2 regions of the Acetoanaerobium noterae genome follow, and region 2 is predicted to be linked to the other one. Evidence: riboswitches for the same ligand, from Rfam matches in the RefSeq annotation. Region 2 holds a riboswitch; the other holds the start of a gene.
What was found. Region 2 has a riboswitch for molybdenum cofactor ahead of B5X47_RS03425 (S-layer homology domain-containing protein). Riboswitches for the same ligand answer to the same signal wherever they lie in the genome.
Positions count from the first base shown of each region.

Region 1: another riboswitch for molybdenum cofactor. It lies ahead of B5X47_RS06880 (aldehyde ferredoxin oxidoreductase C-terminal domain-containing protein); the one in region 2 lies ahead of B5X47_RS03425 (S-layer homology domain-containing protein).

Region 1 covers NZ_FUYN01000003.1:132,519-140,282, reverse strand. Annotated here, with positions in the region: gene B5X47_RS06900 (aminotransferase class I/II-fold pyridoxal phosphate-dependent enzyme) at 1-1,174, shown strand, start outside; gene B5X47_RS06895 (DNA topoisomerase) at 1,189-3,447, shown strand; gene B5X47_RS06890 (MoaD/ThiS family protein) at 3,473-3,697, opposite strand; gene B5X47_RS06885 (MoaD/ThiS family protein) at 3,718-4,050, opposite strand; gene B5X47_RS06880 (aldehyde ferredoxin oxidoreductase C-terminal domain-containing protein) at 4,124-5,863, opposite strand; molybdenum cofactor riboswitch at 5,933-6,055, opposite strand; gene fdhF (formate dehydrogenase subunit alpha) at 6,229-7,764, shown strand, end outside.
Region 2 covers NZ_FUYN01000001.1:677,997-685,760, forward strand. Annotated here, with positions in the region: gene B5X47_RS03415 (molybdopterin-dependent oxidoreductase) at 1-301, opposite strand, end outside; gene B5X47_RS03420 (two-component regulator propeller domain-containing protein) at 326-3,742, opposite strand; gene B5X47_RS03425 (S-layer homology domain-containing protein) at 3,816-5,012, opposite strand; molybdenum cofactor riboswitch at 5,059-5,179, opposite strand; gene B5X47_RS03430 (Lon protease family protein) at 5,442-7,764, opposite strand, start outside.

The DNA of each region.
Region 1 (7,764 bases), on a different contig from region 2:
TGATAAGATTATAGTTCAAAGAAACTGCCATAAATCAGTTTTTACAGCGATTTATTTAGGAAATTTGAGTAGCATATATGTTTATCCTAAGGTGATAAAGGATTTTGATATTGCCTCTACTGTTGATGCCTATGATTTAGCTGAGGTTATTAAGGAAAATAAAGATGCGAAAGCCGTAGTAATTACTTCACCTACTTATTATGGAACCTGTGCATATATAAAGGAAATATCAAATCTATGCAAGGAAAATAATATGCTACTGCTCGTAGATGAGGCACATGGAGCTCACTTTAATTTTAGCTCACTACTTCCTGAGACTGCTATTAGTTTAGGCGCTGATATTGCAGTAACTAGCTTTCATAAAACTCTACCAGCCCTTACACAGACAGCGGTACTCAATTTATCACATAGCCTATCTGATGCTCAAATAGAAAAAATAGAGTCAAAGCTTCAGATGTTTCAATCAAGCAGTCCATCTTATCTTTTTCTAGCGTCAATTGATATGGCTAGATATCTAATGGAAACTAAAGGTGAAATGCTCACAAGGGAACTAAAGGCAAATATAGACAAGGTAAAAGAAGCTCTTTCTGACATCAGAGGGATAAGAGTTTTAGATGAAACAAATCTAGAAAATGAAAGCTATGATTTTACTAGACTGGTTATAAATACACCTCTTAGTGGAAATTACTTGGCTGAGCTTCTAAGAAGTAAGTATAATATTCAAGTAGAAATGGCAGATTTTAATAATATAGTTTTAATTGGAACTGTAGCAGATACTAGCATCATGTATGAAAACTTAGTAAAGGCATTAAAGGATATTTTTGCAGATTCAAATTATGAAGCACAATTAAATAATCATATAAATGAAGCTAGAAAAGATAGTAATTCAATTAACATAAATAGCTATAAGCTTATGCCAAAGCCAAAGACTGTCATTAATTGGCATGAAGCAGAAGAGTTAAAGAGAGAGCTTGTTGAGCTGGATGATTCTATTGGAAGAATATCTGCAGAATCGCTTGTACCCTATCCTCCTGGAGTGCCACTTGTATTACCTGGAGAAGAGATAACCAGTGAGATAATCACTTATATCAATGCTATAAAGTCAGATAGTCTTAAGCTTACAAAAAGCTTATCTTCCAAGGAAGCAGATAAAATATACGTAATAAAGATTTAAGATGAAAGGGGAGGATTACGATTAGCAAATCGTTATTTATAGCGGAAAAACCTAGTGTTGCACTTGAATTTGCAAAGACTCTAGGCATAAAAGGGAATAAAAGAGATGGCTATATCGAATCTTCTGGTGCAATTGTTACTTGGTGTATAGGACATCTTGTGACCATGAGCTATCCTGAAAAATACGATATAAAGTACAAGGCTTGGAGACTTCATGACTTACCTTTTTTACCTGAAGGATATAAGTATGAAATCATTGCAAATGTTCAAAAACAGTTTGATATTATAAAAGAGCAGATGAATAGAGATGATGTGACTACCATATATGTATGTACAGACTCTGGAAGAGAAGGGGAATATATATATAGACTGGTAGACATGATGGTGGATGCAAAATCAAAAGAGAAAAAGAGAGTCTGGATTGATTCTCAAACTGAGGATGAAATCAAAAAAGGTGTAAAAAACGCAAAGCCTCTAGAAGCCTATGATAACCTAGCTGATTCAGCATTTCTTCGAGCAAAAGAAGACTATCTTATGGGAATCAATTTTTCTAGACTTCTTACCTTATGCTATGGAAGAACACTTGCTAAAAAGCTAGAAAAGGATCACATAGTCATAGCAGTAGGTCGTGTTATGACCTGCGTTTTAGGAATGATTGTAAATAGGGAAAGAGAAATAAGGGATTTTGTTAAGCTTCCATATTATAAGGTTCAAGCTCTATTTGAATTTGAAGGGTTTATAGATTACGATGCTGAGTGGAAAGCTGTAGAAGGCTCTAGATATTACCTTTCAAATCAAATCTATAAGGAAGTTGGATTTACGAATAAAGCTTTGGCTGAAACCTTTGTAAATGAACTAAAAACCTCTAACGAAAAGCCTGTAATTGAAGATGTTAAGAAAAAGAAGGAAACTAAAAATCCTCCTCTTTTATACAATCTTGCAGAGCTACAAAATGAGCTTTCTAAAAAGCTAAAGCAAAGCCCAGACCAGACACTTAAGATTGCCCAGAACCTTTATGAAAAAAAGCTGATTACTTATCCAAGAACAGATGCAAGAGTTCTTTCGACTGCTGTTTGCAAAGAAATTCTTTCAAATCTAAAAGGTCTAACTCAGCTAGATAAAGTGGCATCACTGGATGAAAAGGATAAGATGCTGCCAGAGTATGCTTTAGAGGTTATTAATAGTAACAAGCATAAGGGCCTAGAAAAAACCAAATATGTAAATGACAAAGCCATAACTGACCACTACGCTATAATTCCGACGGGTCAAGGCTTATCAACCTACAATAAGCTTCCAGGAATAGAAAAAGAAGTATACATACTTATAGTAAGAAGATTTTTAGCCATATTTTTTCCTCCTGCAATATACAATCAGCTTTCAATTACAACAAAGCTAGGAGATGAAAGATTTTTTTCTACTTCAAAAGTATGTACCTCAGATGGCTTTCAAGTGATTTTAAACGATGAAAAGAAAGAAGACGATTCAAAGCAGGATAAGGCTGAGATTTTGAAAAAGCTAAAAAAAGGTCAAACTGTTTTAGTTAAAGAGCTGGACATCAAGGAATCGGAAACCACTCCGCCAAAACGATATAACTCAGGCTCAATTATTCTTGCTATGGAAAATGCAGGAAAGCTAATCGAAGATGATGAGCTAAGAGAGCAAATCAAAGGGAGTGGAATAGGAACTAGTGCTACTAGAGCAGAGATATTGAGTAAGCTGGAAAAAATAGATTATATTTCACTCAATAAGAAAACCCAGATTCTAGCTCCAACAACTTTAGGAGAATCAATCTACGACGTAGTTGATGGCTCAATCCCTTCACTACTTAGGCCAGAGCTCACAGCTAGCTGGGAAAAAGGGCTATCTATGATAGCTTCTGGTGACATAAAAAATGATGAGTACATGAAAAAACTAGAGAGCTATATCCAAAAAAATACTAGTAGAGTTTTGACTCTTACAAAAAATACTAATGTTAAAAATCAAGCATATGACATAGATAAAACTCCATTAGGAAGCTGTCCACTTTGCAAGGATGGTAAAATAAAGGAAAATTCAAAAGCGTATTTTTGTACTAACTGGAAACAAAGCTGCAATTTTACTCTTTGGAAGAATTCCCTGCCCGAGCTTAAAGAAGATATATCCAGGGATTTGGTAAAAGAGCTTTTAGCTTCAGACAAAAACAGCATCAAAATCCACACTTCTGAAAATAAGGATGTTCATATTAAGTTCAAAGAAAGCGGTAATGGAGAACTTGAAATCACAAAAAGCCACTAAATTTAGTGGCTTTTTATATGATAATTTAACCCCCACCAACAGGTGGGAAAAGAGCAAGCACATCATCAGACTTAAGCACAGCATCAGATTTAGTTCCTCTTCCATTTATCATTATTATTGCTACATCCTGCAGAGGAATTCCTAGGCTTTCAATTATTTCTTTGACAGTAGTATCTGAACTTACGTCCATATCCATTATTTTTTCTCTATTTTCTCTTAGATTTGCAAAGAGCTTAACAGTGATTTGCATAATTTCCTCCTAAATTATATCTAGGTGTCTTTCTTGAGTTTAAAATTTGCTTCATTTCCTTGATTTTTCCCATAAAAGCCTAAAGCAATCCTATAAGGGCCAGGACATCCAGGTGGCAGAAAGGCTACGCGGTCTCCAGGATTGATTATATAGTCTACCTGCTGAACAAAACCGTTTACAAAAATTACTTCTATATCGTCACGCTTGATTTCTAGCTGTTTAGAAAGCTCCAAACCGCTTATAGGGCCATCGATTTCTAGAAATACAGGCATGGTTCCAAATTTCTTTTTTAAAAAGGCATCAAGTTGTAAAAAACCTCTGAGTTCTATTGTTTTACTTGAGTTTTCCATCATTTTGCCTCCTGTATTAACATCGGTTAAATATGAAAAGTCGAACCTATGTCCGACTTTTCAGCATTTTTTACAATTAGAACTTCATAACTTCATCGATTTCTTCAGGGCTGAAATCCCAAACTACGTTATGTGGTGCTATAGGTTCATATTCCATAAATTCTGGCAATCTATCATGTGAATTTGTAAAGCCAGCACGTTTATTGAAGTCTCTTTCAACGCGAAGCACATTCTTTCCTAGCTCATCTACATCATCTGAAGTTAAGCTAAGTCCGTACTGAGCATTTATCATATCAATAAGAGCTTGATAGCCAGCTGGGCTGTCTGCTATACCAAAGTATACAAATAGACACATTCCAGTACTGTCAATTGCAGCTGTACCGATTTGCATAGCACGTGCATACTCTATTTGACCTTCTTTTTTAAGAGGATCTATGTCTGCTCCAACTTTTAGGATGTTTCCTGAGATACAGTATCCTGCAGTGTGGTCTGCGCCCATAGTAGTAGTAGCATATGTTAAGCCGATACCTTTGATAGCACGTGGATCATAAGCTGGGATTGCTTGGTCTTTTACTACTGGAACACGATATAGTCCGCAAACTTTTCCAACTATAGATGTTCCTCCAGCTATGATTCTAGCAAGTGGAGTAGGATTAGCCATCTCTTTAACTATTTCAAGAACCTTTTCTCCATCGCCCCAAGGAATTAATCCGCCTTCCATTGCAGTAGCAACAGCAACAGCAACTTCTATACTGTCAACTCCTACATCATCCATAGCGCGGTCTATATATGCGATAGTATCGAAATCTTTGATACCAGCATCAGCGCCTAGTCCCCAAATAGTTTCATATTCAAAACCACTTGTGATGTATTTACCTTGTTTATCAGGATACCACTGAGAACAACGAATAACGCATCCTTTATGACATCCGTGTGAAACTTTTCCATCTCCACCACGCTCAGTGATAGTTGCATTTAGAGTTTCTCCAGAGAAATTGTCATTGTGGTCTATTCTTCCGCCAGTGAAGTTGTTTGCAGGAAGTCCACCTGCTTCATTAATAATATTAACTAATACATCTGTACCATAAAGTGCAAGACCTTGGCCTGCAACTGGATGGTCTAATAGAGCCTTTGCAAAAACCTTAGAAGCAGCAGCAAAAGCTTCTGGGTCAGCTACTGGCACTTTGCTTGCTCCAGTTTCATCTATGATTATAGCCTTTACATTTTTAGAACCAAGTACTGCTCCTAGTCCACCTCTACCAGCGCTTCTAATATTACCTTCAGGGTCTTTGAACGAAATATTTGCAGATGGTAGTCTGTGCTCACCAGCAGGCCCTATAATTGCAATTCCAACGTGAGAACCATATTTTTCGCCTAGTATACGAATAGCATCATAGTTTCCGCAACCGCCTAAAATTTCAGCTGGAGCAGGCTCGATAGTAACGCCATTCATATCTAATTTAATTACATAAAACTTATCGTCACTTGGCTTGCCTTCGATTACAAATGCTTTAATTCCCATTTTAGCTAGCATTTGAGAAGAAGAACCACCAGTATTTGATTCTTTAATAGTTCCAGTTAGTGGACTTTTAGCTCCTACAGACATACGTCCAGAGTTTGGTGCAGATGTTCCGCTAAGTAGACCTGGAGCGAAGATTATTTTGTTGTTTTTTCCAAGTGCATGACATGTTGGGATAACTTCATCATTTACAAAGCTAGAAGTAAGTGCTCTACCACCTAGTCCAGCATATTTTTCTGGCACATCTGTAATTTCGTGTTTTAGAGTAGCCATGTCAATTCTAATAAATTTTTGCATGAAAAAACCTCCTTCAAAATTTGGTTTAGGTATAATCGTAGTAGATTATACAGGATAACAGTGAAATTCAGTGTTAACCCCATCCTTTCCAAATAGCGGGAGGCAGCGTAGTTTCCTACTCTACCCATTGGCCAACCCTCATGGCATATATTTCAATACTTTAGAATAGTTAGCTCGGATAAGTTTGATTATTCTGATTATTTTTATCTTATCACAAAAGCGATGATTTGTCTATTTTTGATTCCTCATTAAGGTTTACAATTAAAATGTTTATACTTTGTTAAATTTATGCTATATTATTTTTATACAGTTTTTTTTAATAAATATTCTCATTAAGGATTAGTAAAGGGAATGGGGGATGTAAGATGCAGAGTGTTTTGACTACCTGTCCATACTGTGGCTCGGGTTGTACTTTTTATCTTAACGTTAAAGATGGGGAGATAGTTAGTGTAACTCCGAATGAAAAAAATGCAGTAAATGGGGGAAAGCTTTGTTCAAAAGGACATTTTGGTTTTGACTTTGTACATCACAATGACAGACTAAAAAATCCAATGATAAGAAAGAATGAAAAGCTAGAGGAAGTATCTTGGGAGGAAGCTTTTGAATTTATAACTTCAAAGCTAAAATCAACCATAAAAGACCATGGACCAGACAGTATAGCTTCATTTAGCTCGGCGAGATGCACTAATGAAGAAAACTATTTAATGCAGAAATTAATGAGAGCAGCGATTGGGACTAATAATATTGACCACTGCGCTAGACTCTGACATGCACCTACAGTGTCCGGTCTGGGCACAGCTTTTGGCAGTGGAGCAATGACAAACTCTATAGACGAAATTGATTTGATGGATGAAAAGGATGCGATTTTCGCAATAGGGACAAACACGACTGAATGTCATCCGATTATTGGACTAAAATTACTTCAAGCAAAGGATAGGGGAACCAAGCTTGTAGTAGCAGACCCTAGAAAAACTGATTTGGCTATGCATGCTGATGTATGGTTAAGACAAAAGCCTGGTACTGACGTAGCACTTATTAATGCTATGATAAATGTAATCTTGAATGAGAATCTAGCAGACAATGAATTTATAAATACTAGGACTGAAAACTTTGAGCAGATGAAGGAAACAGTTCTTAAATATACGCCAGAATACAGTGAAAAAATCACTAAGGTTCCAGCTGAAAAAATAAGAGAAGCAGCTAGAATAATTGCAAAATCAAACAATACTGCTTCCTACTACACAATGGGAATAACACAGCATACTACAGGAGTAGACAATGTGCTTTCTATTGCAAATTTAGCTATGGTAACTGGAAATCTTGGAAAACCAAAAGCTGGTGTTAATCCACTTAGAGGTCAAAATAACGTTCAAGGGGCTTGTGACATGGGAGCTCTTCCTAACGTTTATCCAGGATATCAAGCAGTTACGGACCCAGCAATAAAAGAAAAATTTGAAAAAGCTTGGAATAAGCCACTTAGCGATAAAGTAGGACTTACTATTCCTAATGTACTTAATGAAATAATGAAAGATAATGTTAAGGTTTTATATGTATTTGGAGAAAATCCAGTTAGAAGCGATCCAGATGTTACTCATGTAAAGCATTGTTTAGAGCATCTTGACTGTCTTATTGTTCAGGATATATTTTTGACTGAGACAGCTGAGCTTGCAGATGTAGTACTACCAGGAGCAAGCTTTGCAGAAAAAGATGGAACTTTTAGTGGAACAGACAGAAGAGTTCAAAGAGTAAGAAAGGCAGTTGAGCCTATAGGAAACTCTATGCCTGACTGGTTGATACTCAGCAAGCTGATTTCTTCTATGGGATATCCTAGCGATTATAAATCTCCTGAAGAAATATTCAATGAAATAAGAACTGTAACTCCTAGCTATGCAGGAATTACA
Region 2 (7,764 bases):
TATTTTCTTGTTTTTCTGGTGCTTGAATTGGCTTAGGCTCCTTAGAACTTTCTAATTTTTCTTCAGAATCCTCTTTGTTAACATTGGAAGCTAATTCCTGAGAAATTTCTTCCTCAGGAATATTACTAGCACTGTCATCTTCTCCATTAACTTTTATGTCTTCATCTTTTGACTTAGTATTTTCAGTTTGCGTAGATACATCCACGGATTGCTCTGTATTTTCTTTTGAAGTACATCCCCCTAGCATTAATATCCCAAGCAATAAAATTAATGCTAGTATACGTTTTGATTTAGATGGCATCTTTGCTAGCCTCCTTTAAAAGGTTTATTCTTCTGACGAAATAGCTGCTCCTCCATTACTTCCTACAAAAATACTGTCTTTGTCTACATCAATATAATAAATATTATCCCATTGTCTACTTGGAAAGGTATTTGTCGAATCTATTTTTTTTAGAATTTTACCTACTTCTTCACTTACAAGTAGCCCACTTCTATGAGTTGCTATATATAATCTTCCTTTATGTTTTTTATCTGCTTGTATAGCTCTTATATCATCTTCTGAAGCTATGTCAGGAAATAAATCTTTTGCCTTATATACTTTTTTTACTCCATTTTTAATGTAATCAATTTCTGCATGTCCTTGCCCTGGATAATTTCCTGATCTAGTTATCCATATACTGCCTTCACTGTCAATTGAAATACTCCTTACCCAGTTTGTTCCAAAAGACTTATTCTCAAAGTCAGTATACGTAGTGATTTTTCCTGTTTTATCAATATACTGATAGCCTCCTATATATTTAGGATTTTCAGTATCTCCTATAGTATCTGGATAAAACCCTATCCATACACCACCTTTGTCATCAGGCTCAATAGCATCCACAGAGCTTAGAATCAATCCATTTTTCTTAGTATATACCTTCCATAAATTATTTTTATCTATATATACTGCTCCACTTCCTGTTCCTATCCACATGCCACCTTTACCATCTAGCTCTAATTCTTGGACAAAATTCGAAGGAAGTAAAGAATTTTCAGTATTTAGAAGTTTCCAACTATCCCCACTTTTAACTAGTATTCCCTGTGGAGTTTGAGCTCCTCCAAGAGCCATCCAAAGTTCTCCATTTTCACGCTGTACTATAGCATAAGAAATATCGACAGTTACTTCTCCTCCATTGTCAGTTGTAATTTTTGTAAGATTGTTCCAACTTCCTTTGGGGGTCTTTATCGCTACTCCTGCATTGTTAGTTCCTACCCAAAGATTTCCATCCTTGTCTATCTCCATACATCTTACACTAGCTTCTGGTAATTCTTTTCCCGTGTCATTTTTATACAGCTTCCATATATTATTATCAGTTTCGTTTTTTGCTAAAGCAGAATCATTTGCGGTTCCAAAATTGAGTTGCTTAACATCTTTCATTTCTGGAGCTTCATAATCTCCCGTTCCTACTACGATACAGTCTACCCATTTCACCCACATAGATTTACTTTCTTCAACTACTAATCTCAGTGGACCATAAGCATTGTTGTTAATATAGCCTGTACTTCCTTCATTTGGAACAAGAGGATAACCATCAACTGCATAAGCAAGTAATATTTTCTTTAGCTCTCCCTTGGAATTAACACTTCCGTTTATAACCTGGTCCGTGCTTCGTAGAATTTGATTGTAGCTTTCTCCACTAAACACTCTTATACTTGGTGACTTAACTCCATCCTTAAGCTCTACTGCTTTTGATATCATATCCCAAAGAACTACTCCTTCAAACTCTCTAATTCCGTCTCCTGTATATATATCTCTAATAGCGTACTGCTTCATTTCTTCAACCTGCCTTAGAGTAAGAGTAACTGGCTGTTTTATCTGAGACCCAGTAATTCTAAGTGCTGGCTTATCTAGATATTCATCATATCCATTTTGATTATGACTCCATGAATCACCTGCAGTCACATCTTTATGATTTGCTTTTCCTTCTATGCTACTTTTTATATCTGTAGATATAGATTTTCCTCCACCAATAATAATTTCTTTTAGAAATTGTACTTGATTTGAACCATTAGTGTCATTGTAGTTGGTCTTTCCAAAAATTATTCTTAGTGGTCCACCATCATTTCCTAGGCCTGCATTATATCCACTATCAGTAGGTCTAGTGACATATGGATATCCGTTGAATCCATATGCTAAAAGCACTGGCATTCCAGAGTTTAACGGCTTAACCTGATTTCCATCAAAGCTTCCGTCACCTTTATCCATAGCCTGCTTTTCGTAGTATCCATAGAGTGAACTATCCTTTATTTCTTTAATTGTCATAGGCGCAAAATTGTAATTATCTGCTGCTATGAATTGAATACTAGTGGATTCATCTATATTTGGATCTATTCCAGCTTTAAGTAAGAGTTCCCATAGAGTAACACCTTTATACTTATTGTAATACCAAAAATATTCGCTATTTGATAAACTATATTCCATTTCTAACTGAATATCCTTCATGGCTTCTAAATCCGACACTTTATACCTTACCTCTTTACTCATCTTATTGCCATGAATCACAATTTCATAGTCCGTGTACTTGGTGTCATTATATGGAGAATAAGTATGCTCATAAATATTTTTTGCATCTTTTTCTTCAACATACATATATGCAACATTAGAAAATTCCTTTGCATCTTCGCTCTCTTGCTTATAAATAAGTTTGAAGCAGCCATTATCGTTGTATTTATCAGGCTTAAATCCAACATCTGTATCTAAATAGACAAGAGGTACTCCATTGATACCATAGGATACTGTATACTTATCTGCCTCAGAAATTGGTACAGTAAGAATTGGCTGCCTTGATTTATTTTTGAACACAATATTTCCTGCATTAGGCTTTACTTTTACATAGTTGTCAATCAAGTGCTTAACATTCATTCCTTCATATGTGTTTTTGACAATCTTATTCTTTATTTTTTCAAAGGTTGTGACTATTCTTTGACCTTTCGAATCTTCTTCTATCTGTCTGAGCGATATAGCTCTATATCCCTCAACAGCTGGCCCCTCTACTGTAAATGTTGCACTAGATATAGCATCGACATTGTAAGGCGCTCCTATATAGTCTATATGCTTATATGTGGATTTTATTGCTGGCTTTTCTAATGTAGATTCTTCTCCTATTGTAATTTTTACAACTTCTTTTCCCCACTTAGACATATTCATATCATCTATGTTTGTTTGCCCAAACAATAGTTTTGGAAAGTCTTTATCCAAATCACTATCTGTAAGAGCTCTATCTTTCCAACTTACTGGTGGCTTAAATTTATCCTTTGGAAAATCTGCTAAAACTGCTGTATATCTAGCAATCATTGGTGATACTTTTACTCTTTTAGCTTCTGTAAAATCACTTGAATAATATGTATTTTGTAGCTCACTTACTGATTTATTAAACTCAAATCCATCTGCACAAGTAAATTTTACTGTGTAATCCTTATCTGTTTTTAAATTGGTTTTTCCTATTAAATCAAATAAATCATAGCCTTTTGCCTTAACTATCTTATGAAAACTTAAACTATTATTGGTAGAATAAAATCTTTCAGTCATTTTATACTTAGACCAGTCAGATGATGTTATTTTGACTTCGCTATGAATTCCACTGCCAGTAATTAATAGCTCTGTAGCTAAGCCTTCCGCAGATATAGGATTAAATACCATCAAAGAAAAAATCATGCATAATGTAAGTAAATAACTTAAGCCTTTCAACTTTCTCTTATCCATACTTATCTCTCCCAACCTATGCAAATGAGCGAAAGCTGTTGCTATCGCTCATTTACTTAATTCTAGACTGTTATTATTTTTTAAATAAAGTATTATAGACTATAGATGCAGCTTCTGCTCTATTGACAACTTTCGCTGGTTCAAAGTTTTCTGTTGCAATGCCTTCAAAAACCCCTTGAGCTTCAAGCCATGCTATAGAATTTCCTGCCCATCCAGGAACCATATCCTTATCTACATATTTTGACTTTTCCATTACAAACTTAGTCATTTTTGCTTCAGCTACGACTCCAGATTTTACAGCTGCTTTTCCTGCTACTACAGCTATTTCTTGTCTGATTATAGCTTTTTCAGGCTTAAATGAACCATCTGTATATCCTGTGAATAATCCTGCATCAACAGCTGCTTGAACATAAGGAGCAAACCAATCACTGGCATCTACATCTGTAAATCCACCTTTGTATTCTTTAGGTTCATATCCTAAAGAAGCAACCATAATCGTGCATATTTGAGCTCTCGTAAGGCTAGCCTCTGGGTTAAATTTCCCTTCACCCATTCCATTTATAATTCCTTTTTTAGCAAGCTCTTGAATAGCTACTTCTGCAAATTTATACTCATTAGTTATATCATTAAACACTATAGCTTGTGTTTCTTCAGTATTTGATTCTGGAGTAGTACTTGATTCTGGAATATTAGAGGTTTCAATAGCCTCTCCTACAGAAATATTAACAACCATTTTGAATACAGTCCCAAATTCTCCTGCAGTTTTTACTTTCCTATAAACTGTTATTTCTTCACTGTCAGCATTGTCATCATTATTGATATTTTGGCCGTCAACTTCATAAGCTAAAACATATTTTAGCTCTGGATTAAAAATATCTTTTAGTGATTGAGGATCTATTGCATATCCATCTGATGCTGTAAATAAAACCTGTGCATCATTTGCAGTTACACCTGCTTTTTCTTTTAGCACATAATCAAGACTAACCCCTTTTACCTTAGCAGATTTCTCTCCCGTCTTGCTATTATAAATGTACTCATCTTCGATTTGAGCTTCTGCAGGCATTGCCTTTAAATCTTCTAGCGTAAGCTTTAATTCAGTTTTCAGCCCCACTCCTGTAAGCTCTACAGCGACCTTGTCTCCCCCTTGTGCAAATACTGCTGATTGAGCTATCAACATTACTAGCACCAAAAAACTTGTTACAAATCTCATCTTTTTCCCAAACATTTTTACATACACCTCTTCCTTTTTTTCAAGTAAATCTTCAAGCATTTTAAGGAAGCACGCACAAAAAAACAGCATGCCTAATGGAATGTTGTTTTGCGCATGATATTCTCCTTTCCATCAGGAGGCCTGATTGTTTCCAATCAAACCCTATCGGCACAGCAACCATAAATTTAAAAATCCACAGGTTGAAATGCTCGGAGATTTATTTAATTGAATAATATTTTAACATACTTATCAACCAGTGTAAATAACAGAACTTTCTAAAAATTTTTCTTTCTAGCTTTGTTTATATAACAACTTATTTTTACAATTAATCTTATTTATTATATGAAAAAACCTCCAAAAATATAAGCAATTTTAAATTAACTTACCTTCTCCGGAGGTTTATTTCATATTATATTTTGGGCATAGTTTTGAAATACTATTATATTAATCTAAAATTTAAATTAATATAATATGAGAGCATAAAATCAATTATTCTTCATCTTCACTATCCTTAGCTTCTTCTTTTTCTTCGTAGTACTTTAAACCCTCGTGAATTTTTTCTTCGATTTCATCATGGCTTAGTCCTGTTAATATTTCTAGTCCTTCCTCTACATTAGAAATAGAATATATATGGAACTCTCCTTTTTGGACTGCTTCTACTACTTCATCTTTGAGCATGAGGTTCTTGACATTTTGCTTTGGAATTATAACCCCTTGGTTTCCAGTTAGACCCTTTAGCATACATACATCAAAGAAGCCTTCAATTTTTTCATTAACTCCACCTATAGGCTGAATTTCTCCCTTCTGACTGATAGAGCCAGTTACAGCTATATACTGTTTTATTGGTATTTGAGCTATGCTTGATAGGATAACATAAAGCTCAGTAGAGGATGCACTATCGCCATCTATACCTGAATAGTTCTGTTCAAAGGTTATGGATGTTGTAACTGATAAAGTGGTTTCCTTAGCATATTTTTCACCTATATAGCCCGAAAGAATGAGAACTCCCTTGTCATGACTAGAGCCACTTCTTCTTACTTCTCTTTCTACGTTTATTATTCCAGCCTTGCCTTTATAGCTAGATGCTGTGATTCTTGCAGGCTTTCCAAATGAATATTCTCCTGTTCCCATGACAGCAAGTCCATTTATTTGTCCTATTTTTTCTCCATCTATATCTATTAGAAGCGTTCCATCTTCATACATTTCATTTAGCTTTTCTTCATACTTATTGTTACGGTATCTCTTTGCATTTATTGCTCTTTGTACATCTTGAGCGGTAACAAATACACTAGTCTCATCACTAAGTGCATCAGCTTCATATAGTATTTCTACTAGCTGGTTATATCTTGAGCTTAGTTTATCCTTGCTGTCAGCTAGTCTTGAGCTGTACTCAACAACCTTTTCGACAGCTTCCTTTGAAAAATGCTTTAGACCCTTTTCTTCGCACTGAGTGGCGATAGAACGTGCAAATTTATATACATTCTCAGATGATCTTTGCATTTCCACATCAAAATCTGCCATAATTCTAAATAGCTTTCTAAAGTCTTCATCATAAGAAAATAAAACACTATAGGTGTAATAATCTCCTATAAGAATCACTTTTAAGTCCATATCAATAGGCTCTGGCTTTAAGGTTGCTGTTACTATATAGCCATATTGCTTATTAAGAGTTTCAATTGTTACTTTATTTGTTTTTAACGAACGCTTAAGACCTTCCCAAGCAAACTGATGAGAGAATAAATCCTTCACATTTAAAATTAAGAAGCCTCCATTTGCTTTATGAAGTGCGCCTGGTTTTATATCCATAAAGCTCGTTGTTAAGAAGCCCATTTCATTTTTATATTCCATCATACCTGTTAAGTTATAGTAGGTAGGATTGGTTTCATTTACTATAGGAGCTCCTATTCTATCTGAGTTATCTATAAAAAGATTTACTTTATATCTTTCGAAGAATTTTTTTGGATCTTCCTTTTGAATAGAAAATGGATTCGCTGAGGCTTTTTGTTGTCCCTTAAATTTATTAATGTGCTCGACCATATCCTCTTTTAAATCGTTAATATGCAGGATTACCTTTTCATTGGCGCTGTATTTTTCTACTATATCGTCAAAGAAAAATGAAATAACTCTCTCTCCTGTTTTTCTATCTAGCTCAATTATTTTTTCTCTTAATTTTTGCTCTAGATTTCTCATTCGGTTCATATATTCAGTTACTTCTTTATTTAAGTCCTGAGACTTATCTCTTAATCTTGCAAACTCATCTTCAGAAAGGTTGTTATATTCTTCATCACTCATTAGACTACCATCTTCCTTTAAAGGAATAGTAAGCAGTCCTTGATTTCCCTGCTGAAAAAAGAAACCTCTATCTTTCGCAAACTCATTTAATTCTTCAATTAAGTTTTGTCCCATTCTTTCATATTTCTGTGCTATTTCATTATTTCTAAGTTCATACTCTCTTGAGGTGAATACCTTTGGTATCTCTTCGTAAAGCTTATCTACTACTGTATCCATATCCTTTTGAAAATGCTTTGCTTCTCCTGCTTGAAAGCTGATTGCCTTAGGTTCATCTGGGTTTTTAAAGTTATAGACATAGACATAATCTTTGTTGTTCTTTTTTGTCTGAGCAACTTTTGAAACCATCGAATAGGTATAGCTGCTTCTCCCTGTTCCGCTTATACCTGCTACAAATATATTATAGCCCTTTGCTTTCATTTTCAGTCCAAAGTTTAGAGCTTCTGCTGCTCTTTCTTGGCCTATTATCCCTTTTAAAGGCTTTAAATCCTGAGTGCTTTTAAAATCAAAATCATCCATATTG